DNA from 2 places in the Hydrobacter penzbergensis genome. Region 1 is predicted to be linked to the other one. Evidence: riboswitches for the same ligand, from Rfam matches in the RefSeq annotation. Region 1 holds a riboswitch; the other holds the start of a gene.
The links. Region 1 has a riboswitch for thiamine pyrophosphate ahead of thiS (sulfur carrier protein ThiS). Riboswitches for the same ligand answer to the same signal wherever they lie in the genome.
Positions count from the first base shown of each region.

Region 1 (9,464 bases):
TTTAAAAAGTAGGGAGAACTTACATTGTTATCGCTTGTTTTGCCACAGGCAACTGACACAACGGAAAATATTAAACCGTATACTAAATATCTTTTCATAGTTTGATTATTTATTTAAATCCATCTATTAACATCACTATTAAAGAATTAGAACACCTCACCTAAGTTTACATAAAACCCACTGCTGCCATTTCCAAACCCATAATCCAAACAAAGATTCGCGCCAGACTTTTTATTGAGTTTTACACGTATCCCTGCGCCATAACCCGGCAATAAAGTATTATATGGTCTGAGGTTTCCGGAAAAATGTTCAACATTAAAAAATACAACACCTCCAAGCAATCCATTACGGGAAATGCCATACCTGTATTCTGTTTCGAAATAAGTCATTTGTTTTCCCCTGAACCTGCTTTGTACATAGCCTCTTCCTGTGTTGTATTGATCATCCCATGCAGTACTTGGCAACAATAAATAGTTAAGATCCCCGACAAGTGTTAACCAGTTATAACTCCAAAAAGCTAATGTGTTTTTAGAACCCCTCGGGAAATTTATATACTTTCTGGCGTCAATCAAAAGAGACGCCCATTCATCATCGCTGCCCAATTCTTGCAGGTTTTGCCTTAATACCACATTTAAAAAATTACCTTTTTCAGGGTTTATTTGATTAGCCCTTGAATCATATAATAATTTAAAAACGGGACCACTTGCGGTTGCATTATTACCGATCTCTTTTTGTATAAACACATTGATCAATCTGGTTTGCGGATCAATTACTTTGATTTTCCAGAAATAATCATAATAAAACCCGATTCCGGCATAGAAATCTTTGTAGACTCTTTTTAGAATTGTTTGGTGCAGCTTGATTAGATTAAAGTCAATCGTATGATTCTGGTTTGGATCTGTTGCCCCGCCTAGACCAAAAATATCAGAAGGATAAGAAATATACCGGTTATCCGAAATGAAATTATACTTACCTCCTTTTGACCATATATCTGCATATAATGGGAAAATGATTTGATTATATTGAGAGTAAGTAAGACTGGTTGTAATAGCGGAGATTTTTGCGTCCTCTCCTTTATCATTATAATAACCAATATTGGCGCCGATCAATCCTGCAAAACCGGTTTGTAAAGTATATCCTGCACCTGGAAGTACAGTCAAAAAATATTTTTTAGTTTTTTGTTTCCCGGCAAGCGAATCAATTTTTTTGTCTGCCCTTTTTCTACTGAACACGTCTTTTAAATCTTTATCGGGAATAGTAACCGAATCTTTTCTGTTTGTAATGGGTTTCGATGAATCTGCTTGTGAAAATAAATGCTGCGACATAGTTATACAAATAACCAATAAGGGTGCAGCCTTAAGATGCATACAGGGTAGTTTAAGTGCAAAATAATTTTTTATAATTAAAAGAAGCAGGTTTTGCCTTATTTCTTTTATTATCGGCGAAGCTCCACCCACCGTCGCTGAAGCTATGGTGGGCAACGCCGCCTGGTTGTAAAGATACCGAACTCTTGTCGGGCGTTGCCCGACGAAGCCCGCCTCAAGAACAGCGTGTATAAAAAAACAAAAGCCCGCCGTCACTGAAACTCTGGCGGGCGAAGTCGGGATGACTGGATTCGAACCAGCGACCTCTTCGTCCCGAACGAAGCGCGCTACCGGGCTGCGCTACATCCCGAAACCAATGATGATCTCATTCAGAGATGCTAAATTAAGATTTTCACAGTTAAGCCAGTACCTTATAGTACATTTTCTCCCAATCCTCGTTCTTCTTCAGCGCGTCTTTTACATAAATGGAATTCGTAATGCTGTTGATCACGAAGTTGTTGATGCGCTCTCCTATTTTGCTGTAAGGGCGTTTGGTATCGATCAATAACACCACACGGATGCCATCTGAGTCATTCCATACTTCGTGGTTATAGGTATCGTCAAAGAAAACGGCTTTACCCTGTTCCCAATGAATATACTCTCTGTCCACACGCATACGGCACTCACCGGGTTTACCCGGAATGATCAGCCCGAGATGGGTTCTTACAATTCCTTTAAAGATGCCCTTGTGCGCAGGAATATGTTTGCCCGGATGAAGGATGGAAAAAAATCCGGTCAGTAAATCGGGGATCTGATCTAATACTTTAGCAGTAGCCGGACAGCGCTCGCGATTCTTTTCTGCTTTATGTCCGAAGCCCTGCAGGAAAAAAGTTTTCCATTTATTATCGGTTGTGAGCAACGATTCAGCAGGTTGTATATCCTGGATATTGGGAAGATCGTTCTGGCTGGCCAGCAGGGCGTGCGCCTCCGCCTGAATGTTCTCCCAATTGTCTTCCAGAATTTTTGCCCAGGGAAATTCTTCTTTTGGCAGGATAGGTTTGCTGCTCACTTTTGAAAAAGGGGTCATCAAATTCCCCAATCCCATTAAAACACGATTGGCTATTTGTAAAGTGAAAAAATGCGACAGTTTTGATTGTAGGTTATTAGGCATACTAGACGTTTAAAAGGTTTCCAAATTCAGAAACAAAATTAATTTTTATTACATCTGTCAGTACCCGGGTGCTTTGCCAGTCATGCAAATTTACCAATTTATAAAATATTATACAAAAGCAGCAGACATTACACATTGTCCAATGGCGTATTGAAAATTTAAACGGCGTAAATCGGATAACTGTCTTACTTTCGTTCTGCTTTAGGGGTGCCAATAAGAAAGGCTGAGATCATACCCTCGCACCTGATCAGGATAATGCCTGCGCAGGAAAAAGTAACCGATGCTCCGCATCTCTTATTTTCTCCCTTAAAGTACCTGTTCCTTATTCTTTCATTCTTAATCTGCGGTATGATTGTTTCTGTCAATAATCAACAACAGGATCTTCCTGAGCACGCTACGGTGTTGCAGGCACTGCAATCCATGCAGGTACAATCGTTCAATGGTGTGGCGGTTGCTGTAAACAATACCATCGTCAAAAAGGAAAACTGGTCCACTCATTCATTACAACCCAACGACTCCCTGGTCTTAATACGCGCTTCACAGGGCGGATAAAAATACAACCATGAAAAAAGACAAAACACCCGTTTCGCAGGACGACCTGATCGTTCGCACGCCGCTCACCGGCTCACGCAAAATTTATGTGCCGGGCAAACTGCACAATATCCAGGTGGCCATGCGCGAAATAACCGTAGGCGATACGGTGAATCATTCTTTTGGAAAAGAAGAAACCGTTGCCAATGCACCCGTAACCGTATACGACACGAGCGGCCCTTATACCGATCCTGCAGTTTCCATCGATCTGCGCAAAGGCTTGCCCAGGCTGCGTGAATCCTGGATCATCAACAGGAACGACGTGGAAAAGCAGGATGCTTTTTCTTCCGCCTACAGCAACCAGCGTTTGAATGATGAAAAACTGAAACCGCTTCAGTTTGAACACATAGAAAAACCATACAAAGCCATCAAAGGGAAAAATGTTACTCAATTGCATTATGCAAAGCAGGGCATCATTACACCGGAGATGGAATACATTGCCATCCGTGAGAACCAGCGCATCGATGCGATCAACCAGCACGATGTCAACAATCACCAACATCCCGGAGACAGTTTCGGCGCCAATACGCCGCTGAAAAAGATCACACCCGAATTTGTACGGGATGAAGTAGCGGCCGGTCGCGCCATCATCCCGTCTAATATCAATCACCCGGAAGCAGAACCTATGATCATCGGGCGTAACTTCCTGGTGAAGATCAATACGAATATTGGCAATTCTGCCGTTACCTCTTCTATCGAGGAAGAAGTAGACAAAGCAGTTTGGAGCTGCCGCTGGGGTGGCGATACGCTGATGGATCTCTCTACCGGCAAGAACATCCATGAAACAAGGGAATGGATCATCCGCAATTGCCCTGTGCCTGTAGGAACCGTTCCAATTTACCAGGCGCTGGAAAAAGTGAACGGAAAGGCCGAAGATCTTACCTGGGAAATTTTTAAAGACACATTAATAGAACAAGCCGAGCAAGGCGTGGATTATTTTACCATCCATGCAGGCGTGCTGCTGCGTTATATTCCGCTCACAGCCAACCGTACTACCGGCATTGTTTCGCGCGGAGGCAGCATACTGGCCAAATGGTGCCTGGCACATCACAAAGAAAATTTCCTCTATACCCATTTCGAAGATATCTGTGAGATCATGAAAGCGTATGATGTAAGTTTTTCATTGGGAGATGGATTGCGCCCCGGCTCTATTGCCGATGCCAATGATGCTGCGCAGTTTGCCGAATTGGAAACTTTAGGAGAACTCACCAAGATCGCCTGGAAACACGATGTGCAGGTGATGATTGAAGGGCCGGGTCATATACCCATGCACCTCATCAAAGAGAACATGGACAAACAATTGAAAGAATGCCACGAAGCGCCTTTCTATACACTGGGGCCATTGACAACCGATATCGCGCCCGGTTATGATCATATTACATCTGCTATTGGTGCAGCGATGATCGGATGGTATGGTACTGCTATGCTTTGTTATGTAACGCCCAAAGAACACTTAGGCCTGCCCAATAAAAAAGACGTGAAAGACGGAGTGATCGCTTACAAGATCGCCGCCCATGCAGCCGATCTGGCCAAAGGCCACCCTGGCGCACAATACAGGGATAATGCACTCAGCAAAGCGAGGTTCGAGTTCCGTTGGGAAGACCAGTTCAACCTGTCACTCGACCCCGATACAGCACGCAGTTTCCACGACGAAACATTGCCGGCTGAGGGCGCCAAGCTGGCCCATTTCTGTTCCATGTGCGGACCGCATTTCTGCTCTATGAAGATCACGCAGGACATCAGGGACGCAGCAAAAAAAGGACTGGAAGTAGCAACCGGTATGGAAGAGAAAGCGAAAGAATTCAAAGAGCAGGGATCTGAGATCTATATATAATTGTTTTGAAAACAACCCGACCATATGTATTGAGTATTGCAGGCTTCGACCCCAGCGGCGGAGCCGGCATACTGGCCGATATCAAAACCATTGAAGCCAATGGCGGATATGGATTGGGGGTATTATCGGCCAATACATTCCAGAACGATATCGCTTTTGAAAAGACCGAATGGATACCGGTTGAAACGATCAAAGAACAACTGACCGTGTTGTTCAAAAGATTTCAAACACATCATTACAAGATCGGACTCATCGAAAGCCTCGAAGTACTGGAAGAACTGGTTACTTTCATCAAAGCCCATCATGCCGGTGCCGTCATTACCTGGGATCCTATATTGAAAGCGAGTGCAGGATTCTCTTTTCATGATCGCATAGACAAGAGACGATTACAAGCAGTGATGAAACAGATCAGCGTTATTACACCCAATATCCCTGAAGCAGAACAACTTTTTGGTGAAGGAGCAGCATTGCACCAACAATTACTGGAGAACAGTGAATACTGCGCCATTTACCTGAAAGGCGGACATGCAACAGAAGTCATGGCTACCGATACATTGTATGCAGAACACACAACCTATACTTACCAGCAACCCAGGATCGCCTACGGCGAAAAACACGGAAGCGGCTGCGTATTATCTGCTGCATTGGCCACGCAACTTGCTTTGGGAAAAGACCTGCCAACAGCAGCAGAAAATGCAGGCAGGTACACACATTTATTTTTATCCAGCAATCAAACATTGTTAGGATATCATCAATACCCGGTTCATCATGAAACAAATCAGTAAACTACAATACATCACCACATCTGCCGACCTGGCACGTATGGCCTGCGAAGCCGGTGTTGACTGGATACAGTTGCGGCTGAAAAATATTACTTATGAAGCTTACAAAACAACAGCATTGGATGTACTTGCTGTTTGTCGTGAGCACCAGGCAAAACTGATCATCAACGACAATGTATCGCTGGCGTTGGATATTGGTGCCGATGGCGTGCATATAGGAAAAGAAGACATGCCGCTGTCGAAAGCCAGGGCCATCCTGGGCAATGATTATATCATTGGATGCACGGCCAACACACTGGAAGACCTGCGAAAAATTGCCAAAGGTCCGGCGGACTATATTGGATTAGGCCCTTATCGTTTCACCACTACCAAAGAAAAACTGAGTCCTGTATTAGGATTGCAAGGCTACCACGCTCTTTTTGAACAATTGATACAGGAAGGATTGGTTATTCCACCCGTGGTGGGTATCGGCGGCATCTGTGCAGAAGACGTGCCGCTTTTACTGGAAACGGGTTTGCATGGTGTTGCTGTTTCCGCTGCTATTTCACAGGCCCCGAAAGTGAAAAAAGCCGCGCGTGCATTTGTTGAGTTGTGTAACCATCATACCATTAAAACCGTTTGAGATGAAAGATGCATTGATCATAGGCGGACAATCATTCAACAGTCGCCTCATTACAGGAACCGGCAAATTCGGTAACCACCAGTTGATGGAAGAAGCTTTGCTCGCTTCCGGAACCGAATTGGTAACGATGGCGTTGAAACGTATAGAAAAAGACGACGACGATGATATATTGAAACATCTTCGTCATCCTTCCATACACTTATTGCCCAATACATCGGGTGTGCGCAATGCAAAAGAAGCAGTGTTCGCCGCGCAAATGGCCAGGGAAGCGTTGGAAACGAACTGGCTCAAACTCGAGATCCATCCCGATCCCAAATACTTGTTGCCCGACCCCGTTGAAACGCTGGAAGCAGCAGCAGAACTGGTGAAACTCGGCTTCATTGTATTACCCTATATCCATGCCGATCCGGTGCTGTGCAAGCGGCTCGAAGAAGTAGGTGTTGCTGCTGTAATGCCGCTAGGTTCGCCCATTGGAAGTAACAAAGGATTGAAAACGATTGATTTCCTGCAAATCATCATTGAACAAAGCAATGTACCCGTGATCGTTGATGCAGGGATAGGCGCACCCAGCCATGCTGCGGCCGCCATGGAACTAGGCGCCGATGCAGTATTGGTAAACACCGCCATCGCTGTTGCTGGCGACCCCATAACTATGGCCCTTGCCTTCAGGCAAGGGGTGGAGTCAGGAAGAAAGGCGTGGTTGGCAGGTTTGGGTGCAGTGAGTGATCATGCGCACGCGAGCAGTCCGTTCACACAATTTTTAGCAGAACTCTAAACAACCCCTATGTTCCAGGAGCTATTCGATCAATATCAGTGGGATGAGATAAAGCAAAGCATCTACCGTAAAACAGCGGCAGATGTGGAAGTTGCTTTGCGCAAAAACAAACGCAACCTGGAAGATTTCAAAGCATTGATCTCTCCCGCAGCCATGCCTTATCTCGAAGAGATGGCCATGCTGAGCCATCGCCTTACACAAAAGCGTTTTGGCAAAACACTGCAATTGTATATTCCCTTATATCTTTCGAACGAATGCCAGAATATATGCACGTATTGTGGGTTCAGTCTGCATAACCAGATACCACGCAAAACGCTATCGCCTTCCGAGATTCAGCAGGAGGCCGGTTACCTGAAGCAACAAGGATTTGAACACGTACTGCTGGTTACAGGTGAAGCGAACAGAACCGTAGGTGTTGATTACCTGAAAAATGCTATTACTTTATTGAAACAACAGTTTGCCAATGTGTCGATGGAAGTACAGCCGCTGGAGCAAGACGAATACGAAACACTGATCGATGCGGGACTGCATACGGTGCTGGTGTACCAGGAAACCTATCATAAAGACGATTACAAACTGCACCACACCAAAGGAAAAAAATCTAATTTCTATTACCGCCTCGCCACGCCCGACAGGCTTGGCAAGGCCGGTATTCATAAGATTGGACTGGGTGTTTTGATTGGACTGGAAGACTGGCGCACCGATAATTTTTTTACCGCCCTGCATTTGCAATACCTGGAGAAAACTTACTGGCAAACAAAATACAGCATCTCTTTTCCCAGGTTAAGACCTGCAGAAGGATTGATAGAACCCAAAGTGGTGATGAATGATAAAGAGTTGGTACAACTGATTTGTGCCTGGCGTATTTTTAACGAAGAAGTGGAGTTGTCAATGTCGACCCGCGAAAATGAAAAATTCCGCGATCATATCATTCAACTGGGTATCACCAGCATCAGCGCCGGTTCTAAAACAAACCCGGGTGGTTATGTAACCGCAGTAGAATCGTTGGAGCAGTTTGAAATTGACGACAGCCGCAGTCCGGCAGAAGTAGTGCGTATGATAGAGCGACAGGGATACAAAGCCGTGTGGAAAGACTGGGAAGCTTTTGCATAATGTTATCACAAGAAGAAATAGAACGTTATAGCCGGCAACTAATATTGCCGGAGATTGGTACAGCGGGGCAATTGAAGCTGCAACAAGCCAAAGTATTGCTCATTGGTGCAGGCGGGTTAGGATGCCCTGCTGCACAGTACCTCGCTGCTGCCGGCATTGGTACACTGGGTATTGCCGATGGAGACAAAGTAGAAACCAGTAACCTGCAAAGGCAGGTGTTATATACGCGGGAAGATATTGGCCAATCCAAAGCCCAGGTGGCAGCAGCAAAAATGCGGCTGCTGAATCCGTTCATACAAGTACACGCGCATGCAATTACAGTTACCAAAGGCAATATCTTATCCTTGTTTGAAGGATACGACCTCATTGTAGATGGTTCTGACAATTTTGCCACCAGGTATTTGGTAAATGATGCCTGTGTAATCACAGGCAAGCCTTTGGTCTTCGGTTCTATTTTCAAATTCGAGGGACAGGTATCGGTATTCAATTGGGGTGATGGACCTACTTATCGTTGTGTATTCCCCGAACCACCCGGAAACGATGAAGCGCCCGATTGCGCCACTATTGGTGTGATCGCTACATTGCCTGGTATAGTAGGCACCCTCATGGCCAATGAAGTGATCAAGCTCGTTACCGGAATCGGGGAAACCTTGTCGGGCCGCCTCCTGGTGATCAATGCATTGAACATGCAGCTACAAGAGTTCCGTTTTGAAGCGATTGCCGGCAATAAACAGATCAGGCAATTGAGCGATTATGCATTCGACTGTGCTACACTACCTGCCGATACCATTTCTTATGAAGCATTGCAAGCGATGAGTGCAACAACGCCGGTAGCACTAATTGATGTAAGAGAATTAGAAGAGCGACAATTGTTTCACATCGGCGGCATGCATATACCATTATCTGCATTGCCTCAGCAAGCAACACAGCTGAATCCCGCACAGACTTATGTATTGTATTGTGCATCCGGTATCAGGAGCGCGAAAGCTGTAAGCATATTAAAAGAAAAGGGCTTTAACCATGTGCTGAGTTTGGCAAACGGCATCAAAGACATTCGCTGATCGCATTTTTGATCTTGCCGAAAGCAGCCAGGGGATCAGCTTCTTCCCAAATAGCGCCCAATACAGCCACACCATCAAATCCTTTTTGAAATAATTCAGGAATATGCGCATGCGTAACACCACCCAGCGCCACAACAGCAGGTAAATCGGTTGCGGCATTATCTTTCAATGATTGTAAATAATTGAGGTCGATCGATGCCTGGTATCCTTT
Region 1 is NZ_FNNO01000010.1:28,666-38,129, forward strand. Features, by position in the region: gene BLU98_RS11610 (hypothetical protein) at 1-98, opposite strand, end outside; gene BLU98_RS11615 (BamA/TamA family outer membrane protein) at 147-1,481, opposite strand; tRNA gene BLU98_RS11620 (tRNA-Pro) at 1,601-1,674, opposite strand; gene BLU98_RS11625 (aspartyl/asparaginyl beta-hydroxylase domain-containing protein) at 1,723-2,475, opposite strand; TPP riboswitch at 2,669-2,762, shown strand; gene thiS (sulfur carrier protein ThiS) at 2,824-3,027, shown strand; gene thiC (phosphomethylpyrimidine synthase ThiC) at 3,038-4,900, shown strand; gene BLU98_RS11640 (hydroxymethylpyrimidine/phosphomethylpyrimidine kinase) at 4,906-5,685, shown strand; gene BLU98_RS11645 (thiamine phosphate synthase) at 5,669-6,304, shown strand; gene BLU98_RS11650 (thiazole synthase) at 6,306-7,079, shown strand; gene thiH (2-iminoacetate synthase ThiH) at 7,089-8,192, shown strand; gene moeB (molybdopterin-synthase adenylyltransferase MoeB) at 8,192-9,253, shown strand; gene BLU98_RS11665 (thiamine phosphate synthase) at 9,237-9,464, opposite strand, start outside.

Region 2 (9,464 bases), on a different contig from region 1:
GGCGCTGCAGGCGCTAACGGAGCTGTCATAACAGTGAACAACCTGAAAAGCAAACCTTATATCGATCTCACATTGCAGGTGATGCAGCATTTCGGGTGGGAGGTATCACACACCGATTATGAACAGTTCAGGTTTCAAAAAGTGAAACCTGCACCTGCCGCATTTACTTACACTGTTGAAGGTGATTGGAGCGGCGCGGCATTTCTGTTGGTAGCGGGAGCCGTAGCAGGTGATATTACCGTGAAGGGATTGGATGTGTATTCCACCCAGGCCGATAAAGCTATTTTACAGGCTTTGTCAGACTGCGGATGCAAATTATCCATTCGTCCTGATGAAATTGAAATAGGACCCTTGTCGCTAAAGGCATTCCATTTCAATGCCACAGATTGTCCCGATCTGTTCCCGCCGCTGGTGGCTTTAGCCGCCTGCTGTGAAGGAATTACGGTGATTGAAGGTGTGGAAAGGCTGGCCCACAAAGAAAGCAACCGCGGCCTCACTTTACAGGAAGAGTTTGCTAAATTGGGTATTGAAATCACATTGCAGGGTAACCTGATGTTGGTGAAAGGTAATACAGGTATGAAGGGTGCTGTTACCCATTCGCACCACGATCACCGCATTGCCATGGCCTGTGCTGTTGCAGCGTTAAAGGCAAACGGAGACGTGATCATTGAAGAAGCCGATGCCATCAATAAATCTTATCCCGATTTCTATGAACATATTCAGCAATTGGGAGCAGTGATAAAAATTCAAAAGTAAAGCCAAGCAGCCTTTTTAATTAAACACGCGTACTATGAACTCTTTCGGTCGCCTTTTCCGCATACATATTTTTGGTGAGTCGCACGGTGAAAGTGCGGGGCTTGTGATAGATGGCTGCCCGGCCGGACTGCCCCTGTCTGTGGAAGATTTTCTTACCGATATCGAGCGCCGCAAAGGCGGCAACCATAAAGGAACCACTCCCCGCAAGGAAGACGACCTGCCCATTTTTAAAAGCGGCATTTTCAACGGGCATACAACGGGCGCTCCCATTACTATTTTATTCGAGAACAAGAATACGCGCAGCGGCGATTATGAAAAGCAACGCGCTGTGCCGCGGCCGGGACATGCAGATTTTACCGCTCACGCCAAGTATGGCGGCTTTGAAGATTTCAGGGGAGGCGGACATTTCAGCGGCAGGCTGACGGTTTGCATGGTGGCTGCCGGTGTGATCGCGAAAAAACTGCTGGGGCATATACAGGTTGTATCCACCATACTTGAAATTGGAGGCGAGGCAGACCTGGAAAAAGGGCTGCAAAAAGCCATCGATGCCAAAGACTCTATAGGCGGTATTGTTGAGTGCCGGGTGAACGGACTGCCGGTGGGCTTGGGAGAGCATTTCTTCGATTCGGCAGAATCGTTGATCAGTCATGCTGTTTTTGCCATCCCCGCCGTAAAAGGCATTGAATTCGGAGCAGGCTTTGCCGCTGCCCGGATGTTCGGTACCGAGCACAATGATGCCATCGAAGATGCCAGCGGGAAAACGCGTACCAACCATGCTGGTGGCATAGTGGGGGGTATTACCAACGGCAATGAGTTGGTCTTCCGCATCGCCATCAAACCCACTTCTTCCACCCCTAAAGAACAGCAGACCTGGAACTGGGAAACCAATGCCATTGAGTCCTTCTCTGTCAAGGGCAGGCACGACCTCTGCATAGCCCTCCGGGTACCCGTGGTACTGGAAGCCGTAACGGCATTTACCCTGGTTGACCTGATGCTATTGGAGCAGCGGATCGGGCGTATAGGACCTTCATTTATGTTATGAATGGTCAGTTAATTGTAAAATAATATCCGCTAATATATTGATAACCAGCGCTGTTGGTGAATTGGCTTGCTTTTTGGCACGGTGTTTGGCCAGGGAGGGCAACTGTATTTATACACATCCTAATGAAAGCCCTCCTAAGCAACAGATAATTACCTAATTTGATTATGTGAATCGGAGGGTCGGTGTGCGATATACGATTAAACCGATTTTATGAAAAAGATCATCTACGTGCTCTTTCCCCTGTGCAGCCTTTTTTGGCTGGGATTCCGTATGGATACCCCGGTACAAAAGGTCAACGGCCTCATACAGCGGGATACAACAGTGGTACCCCGGACGGATACGCTGCCTTTACCGGCAGACTCCGTGAGAACCGACTCTCTGCTTAAAGCCGGCACCGATTCGGTGGCATTGGCCAAGCCTGCAACTGACTCGCTTTCGGGTGTGGAAGCCATCAGCTTTACAGGTATTGCCAGCTTTTACAGCTCCAACCTGGATGGTACCAAAACCGCCACTGGTGAAATATTTCGCAACAGCAAATACACAGCCGCGAGTAACCACCTCAAACTGAATACCTGGGTGAGGGTTACCAACCTCAAGAATAATAAAACAGTGATCGTTCGCATCAATGACCGGATGCATCCCCGCATGAAAAAGAGAGGACGTGTAGTAGACCTGAGCAGGGTAGCGGCCAGGCAATTGGATTTTATGAAGAGCGGACTGACAAAAGTTAAAGTGGAAGTAGTGTCCAAAGGCACAGTGGAATAATTTAAAACTGCTATATACAAAAACGGGAATCTGCCTGTACATTTGTTTTAACTAACAATTACTGTCTATGAAGAAAATCCTTCTAACCGCCATTGGAATTGGTTTATCAATAGCTTCCATGGCGCAGGAATTCAGTTACAAGAAAAGGCCCAGCCTGGGCATCAGTTTCTTTTTGCAGGATATGAAAACTGCGAAATTGCTCGAAACAAAATCGCTCCCCAGTGTTTTGTCGAATGGTTACTGGACCAAGATCAAAGACATGGATCCTGGATTGTCTATCCAGTATTTCGAAGGACTTACCGAACACCTGGATTTCATGGGTACATTGAATGGCTCATTTGTTACTTACCCTTTTTATTATAAAAGCGGAATCGCTACACCCACTAACAGCAAATTCTTGCTGGAAACAGATGCCAACCTGAACCTGAAACTGCTTACTGACAAGTACTTTTTAGTTCCTTATCTCAGAGCGGGTGTAGGCGCTTCTATGTATGGAGGCAGCTATTTTGCCGCGTATGCACCAATTGGTGTTGGGTTACAATTCAAGCTGGGAGAGGGTACTTTCGTTCATGTATTGGGAACCTATAAAGCAGCCGTAACCTCGCTGGCTGTGAACTATATGAGTTATTCCATCGGCATTGCTTCCCCGATTGTGGAAAGAAAGCAGACTGCCCTGGTAACGCCTCCACCGCCTCCGGCCGATAAAGATTCGGACGGAGATGGTATTCCCGATAGTAAAGACAAATGTCCCACTGTTCCGGGTATTGCCAAATACGATGGATGCCCCGTACCCGATACAGATGGCGACGGCATCAATGATGAAAACGATAAATGCCCTACCGTTAAAGGTGTTGCCAAATACGATGGATGCCCGGTGCCCGATACAGACGGTGATGGCATCAATGATGAAGAAGATAAATGTCCTACCGTTCCGGGTGTGGCCCGTTACCAGGGTTGCCCCGTACCCGACAGGGATCACGATGGCGTGAATGATGAAGAAGACAGGTGTCCGGATGTAGCGGGTACCAAAGCCAATTTTGGTTGCCCCGAAGTGAAGAAAGAACTGGTAGAAAAAGTGCAGAAAAATGCCAAAAACATTCTCTTCCTCACCGGCAGCGATAAGATAGCCACCAAATCTACCAAGGAGCTCAATGAGGTAGTGGCTGTGATGAAAGAAGATGCAGCATTGAAACTCGATATAGAAGGCCATACCGATAATGTAGGTAAAGAAGCCGCCAACCAGGTGCTGAGCGAGAAACGTGCTAAAGCCATTTACAAATACTTTGTGCGCAAGGGTGTAGATGCTTCCAGGCTGAGTGCCGCAGGATATGGCCCAGGCAGACCGGTAGCTGATAACAAAACTGCCGCCGGACGTACCCAGAACAGGAGGGTAGAGCTGAAGCTGAGATACTAACCTATCAATGATATAAGTCAGCGTTCAAAGGACAAAATGTAATATTTTTGACTTTTGAACGCTGACTTTTTAATTTTCTTTCTATGCAAACAATCACCGTAGAGGCCCTGAAAGCCAAACTGGATGCCGGTGAAACCATTAACCTGGTGGATGTACGTGAACCCCACGAAAATGCCGAATTCAATATCGGTGGCCTCTTATTGCCTCTTGGTAAAATACAGACCATGCAGGTAGAAGAGATCGACGACCTCAAAGACCAGGAAGTATTCATCTATTGCCGCAGTGGTAACAGGAGCGGACAAGCCTGCCTCATCCTGGAAACCATGGGTTATAAGAATGTTGTAAACGTAACCGGCGGTATGCTGGCATGGCAGGAAAAGATCGGCCGCTAATGGCCGACCTATTTGTCATTTAAAATTGCAGGTTCAATCCGATCATGTAATTGGTTCCGGCCATCGGGTAATACCCATTGCTGGTAGTCAGTGCACTGTTGCTGATATAACTGTAGGTATATCCGTTGGGCTCATACTTTCTATTGAAGAGGTTATTCACCTGCGCCACTAAACGCCATTCTTTCAAACCTTTGTTGCGAATGGTATAACCAATGCGGAGGTCTTCTGTAAAATAAGCATTCAATTTACGTTGCTCATCCTGGCTGTTGTCCATATACTGTTTGCCAACATATTTACTCAGCAGACTGCATTCGAGATGTTGAACCGGTAAAAAGTCAAGGGTCAATCCGCCTACCATGTGGGGCGAAAAAGAGATGTCGGTATTTTGATGTGCTACCGATTTTTGTCCGCCAGTATCGTAATTATCGATGTATTCAGTAAATGCGTTGATCTTGTTGCGGCTGATGCTGAAGTTGCCGCTGATATGCAACCAGGGTGCCGGTCTGGCACCTGCCTGCAGTTCTACTCCCATCCGGTAACTGTTGGGTGTGTTGATGCGTGTGTAAGCACCTACATCGTTGATCTGTCCGGTTAGCACCAACTGATTGCGGTAATACATGTAATAGAAGTTGACGCCGTAATAATAAGCAGCTGTTCTTTTTTCCATTCCCAATTCAAAGTCGTGCAGGGTTTCTGCTTTGGGTTGGTTAACAGGACTGGCCTGGAAATCATCCCTGTTGGGTTCTTTATGTCCCAGTGCATAACTCAAATATCCCTGCCATCCGTTGTTGGTATAAGTGATACCGGCTTTAGGATTGATGAAATCGAAGTCCCTTTTCACATTCAACCCTGCATTGCCTTCAAACCCTTTCATGGTGTGGCCCACATGGCGGTATTGCAGGTCGGCAAAGCTCAGCCAGTGCGCGTTGATGCGATGTTGCCATTTCAGGTATGCATGTTGATCTGTTTTTACCGCAGGATAACTATAATAACGGAAGTCTTTGAGCGCATTGCTCAACTGTATCCATGGCAGGGTACCGAAATGCGAACCATCGTATTTGGTCCATCCGCCACCCAGCGTAATTTCATCCTGGTTTTTCCGGTATTGCAGAGAAGCGATCTGTCCGTAAAAATAATTATCGAGCCAGCGCTGGCGCACCAGGTCGGACTGGGTAACCGTTGTTCCACCCACAGTGAGGTTGGGCAGACCGTAATCGGTAAATACTGCATTGGCTTTGTACTCTTCATAATAACCATATCCTCTGGTAAGGAATACCGCGGTGTTGAACAGCCAGTTGTTGTTGAAAGAGTGGTTAAAGAACAACTGGTAATGTGTTTGGGTATAGTTGTCCGTTTGGTTGTTATAAGGATATCCCGGTTTTTCGGTACCGGCAGGGTTGTAAGTCCGGTGCGTTGCAAGTGAATCCTGCGGAACACCATACCATGCCTGGTATGTTTTTTCTTTACCGGAGAACAGGTTGAAACGGAGTGAAGATTTTTTATTGAGATAAGCGGCGCTCAGGTAAAAAGATTGGAGGTCGCTGCTGGCGCGATCGATATAGCCGTCGCTGGAAACGCGGCTGAGCCTTGCGTCGATGGTGAAATGATCGTTGATCAAACCGGTTCCGGCCTTGATGGTATTTTTCCAGGTATTGAAAGAACCGAAGCTGTTGTTCAGTTCACCATAAGCCTGGTCATGGTATTCATTGGTAGAAAGGTTGATGGTGGCGCCGAATGCACTGGGGCCGTTGGAAGAAGTGCCCACTCCACGTTGAACCTGTATACTGTTGACGGAGGAAGCAAAGTCGGGCAGGTCTACAAAATAAGTGATCATGCTTTCTGCATCGTTGTAAGGAATGCCGTTGAGTGTTACGTTGATCCTGGTGGCATCGGTGCCGCGGATATGAATGGCTGTATAGCCTACACCATTACCGGCATCGGAATTCACAACGGTTGATGGTGTTTGGTTGAGGAGGAAGGGAATGTCTTGTCCCAGGTTGCTCTTAGCGATCTCTTCTTTGGAAAGATTGGTTTTGGCAAAAGGCGCCAGCTCGGCGGCTCTTACAGATTTTACTTCCAGGGGTTCGAGGAAGAATACCGAAGGGATCAATTGTATGGCGATATCGGTAACCGAGTCGTTGGCAGGGATGGTGGTTGTGTAAGACTGGTAGCCCAGGCTGTTAATGGTGCAGGGGTAGCTGCCTTTGTGTTGTTTGCCAAAAGTAAAATGACCAGCTTCATCGGTCAGGCTGTTCTTTGATCCCAATGATACCACCACACCTGCGAGGGGCGAACCGGTACTGCGATCGGTAACAGTACCACGGATAAAAGTTCTATTGCTTTGCGAAAAGACAGAAACGGATAATAAGGCCAATAGGATAACGCCCGGTAATTTTTTCATGTTAGTTCCTTTATGAGTACAATAATGGAACAGGGGAATGGGCGGAGAGGATAACAGGAACTGTACACCTTCCCTGCGCAGGCATTACCCTGTTCAGGTTCAACGGGTATTATCTCAGCCAAAGGAATAGTGCTTGGCACTTTTTCCTTCAGCACCCCGAGGAATGTAAAGTGCAAAATTAAAAAATGATGGAATGAAGGCCAAGTGTAACTTTAACACGGAGCTTTCGTTATACGAAAAAACAGGGGATATGAAAAAATGGCTGCTGGTGGTATTGATGGGAGTGTGCCTGTTGCAGGCAGGTGCGCAGGATAAAAATATTGTCAGGGATGACAATGTACAAGTGCGTCCCATCAGTGGGTTTACCGGTATTGAAGTATCGGGTGCCATCAGCCTCTATCTTTCCCAAGGCAATGAAGAAGCGGTGGCGGTGAGCGCCGGCTCTGATGAAGATGCCGGACGTATCCGCACGGAACTGAAAAATGGTGTATTGCATATCACACCTCAAAAAAGCGGCTGGAGCTGGAGCAATAAACGCATGAAAGCCTATGTAACTTTTAAAACCCTGAAAAGGATAGAAGCTTCCGGGGCCTGCAATATCCGGCTCACAGATGCGGTGAAACTCGAAAAACTCGAGATTGAATTATCCGGTGCCAGTGATTTTTCCGGTAAAGTGCAAACAGCGTTATTGCGATTGGTAGCCACCGGCGCTTCCAGGATTACCATATCGGGCGAAGCGAATAAGACCCAGGTAGAAGCATCGGGTGCCAGTGGCATCAAAGGATACGAACTGTATACCGATTACTGCAAGGTAAATGCTTCCGGCGCTTCATCAATCCATCTCACCGTCAATAAAGAAATAGACGCCAGCGCCAGTGGCGGAAGCGGTATTTATTATAAGGGACAGGGGCTGGTGCGTGACAGCAATATCAGCGGCGGTGCCACCTTCAAAAGAAAAGCCGAAGACTAAACCGGCTGATTTTCAATATTTATTTGGAAGCTAATTCGTATACCCCTACCTTTGCAACCCAATTACATCGCGAGGTAGAGCAGCGGTAGCTCGTCGGGCTCATAACCCGAAGGTCGGAGGTTCGATCCCTTCCCTCGCAACGCAACAGAAAGGCCCCATCAGGGGCTTTTTTAGTTTTAGGCCTAACTTTGTGCGGGTTCAAAAAACAGGAACATTGAAAGCAGGATTTGTAAACATATTCGGAAAACCCAATGCCGGCAAAAGCACTTTGCTGAATGCGCTCGTGGGCGAAAAAATGGCTATTGTATCGTCCAAAGTGCAAACTACACGCCATCGCATCAAGGCTTTCCTGAATAAGCCGGGCGAATACCAGGTGGTCTTTTCAGACACGCCGGGTATCATCGATCCGAAATACAAACTGCATGAACGTATGATGGATGCCGTGAAAGGCGCCCTGGAAGATGCCGACCTGGCGCTGCTGATCGTAGACGTCAAAGACGATTGGGAATCATGCCATGCTATTTTCAGTGCATTGAAGCTGACGGTACCTGCTGTTGTAGTACTGAACAAAACAGATGGTGTAAACGGCAACAAGATAACCGAAGCGGAAACTTATTTTTCCAAGCAACCCTATTGCCGGAAGCTGGTAAAAATATCAGCCCTCCGGCATGAACACCTGGATAAACTGTTGGATGTCATTTTGACCTTTTTACCTGAAGGCATGCCCTTTTACAGTGAAGAGGACCTGAGCGATATGCCGACCAAGTTTTTCGTGGCTGAAATGATCAGGGAGAAGATCTACGAATTGTTTGGCGATGAGATACCTTATCATACCGCTGTTATGATCAATGAGTTCAAAGAGAAGGAATCCCTCGTGAAGATCCAGGCCGATATCATTGTGCAGCGGGAGACCCAAAAAGCCATCATCATTGGCGATAAGGGTAAAATGATCAAACAGATCGGTATGAAGGCAAGAGCAGATATCGAAGGGTTCATTGGTCAGAAGGTCTTTCTTGAACTTTTTGTGAAAGTGAGGCCCAAGTGGAGGGATAATGAAATGCAGTTGAAAGAATACGGGTACAATTGAATAATTTGGTAATTCGACAATTTGGCAATGGCGCCATTTTTTATAAAGTGTTTATTTTAAATGAGTTGCGTTGACTTATTTATAGATAAATCAGACATCAGAAATCAACAAATCAGAAATTATTATGAGCGGATATACAGTTGCAATAGTAGGTCGCCCGAATGTGGGGAAAAGTACGTTCTTCAACAGGATGTTGGAGCACCGCAAAGCTATTGTGGATGATGTGAGTGGGGTTACACGCGACCGCCAGTATGGGATGACCGATTGGAATGGGAAACAGTTCAACGTAATCGATACGGGCGGATTTGTTTCTGGGAGCGAAGATGTATTTGAACGGGAGATCGCAAAGCAAGTAAAAATTGCAATAGATGAAGCTAATGCAGTGGTTTTCATGGTAGATGTGACTACAGGCATTACTCATCTCGATGAAGCGATGGCTGAATTATTAAGGAGGGCTACCAAGCCTGTTTACCTGGTGGTGAACAAAGTTGATAATGGGCAGCGGGAACTGGAAGCCGCTGAATTTTATAGCATGGGTTTTGATCATAACTTCTTCATTAGCAGTATCTCAGGAAGCGGAACGGGAGAATTATTGGATATGATCACGTCGGCCATTGCGCCTGAAGAGACAGAAGAA
Region 2 is NZ_FNNO01000012.1:25,004-34,467, reverse strand. Features, by position in the region: gene aroA (3-phosphoshikimate 1-carboxyvinyltransferase) at 1-756, shown strand, start outside; gene BLU98_RS12705 (chorismate synthase) at 791-1,798, shown strand; gene BLU98_RS12700 (septal ring lytic transglycosylase RlpA family protein) at 2,009-2,563, shown strand; gene BLU98_RS12695 (OmpA family protein) at 2,631-3,977, shown strand; gene BLU98_RS12690 (rhodanese-like domain-containing protein) at 4,061-4,369, shown strand; gene BLU98_RS12685 (TonB-dependent receptor) at 4,389-6,770, opposite strand; TPP riboswitch at 6,824-6,939, opposite strand; gene BLU98_RS12680 (head GIN domain-containing protein) at 7,021-7,740, shown strand; tRNA gene BLU98_RS12675 (tRNA-Met) at 7,809-7,880, shown strand; gene era (GTPase Era) at 7,955-8,827, shown strand; gene der (ribosome biogenesis GTPase Der) at 8,952-9,464, shown strand, end outside.
Region 2: it holds a riboswitch for thiamine pyrophosphate, as region 1 does, so the genes downstream of both, BLU98_RS12685 (TonB-dependent receptor) here and thiS (sulfur carrier protein ThiS) in region 1, are expected to answer to the same signal.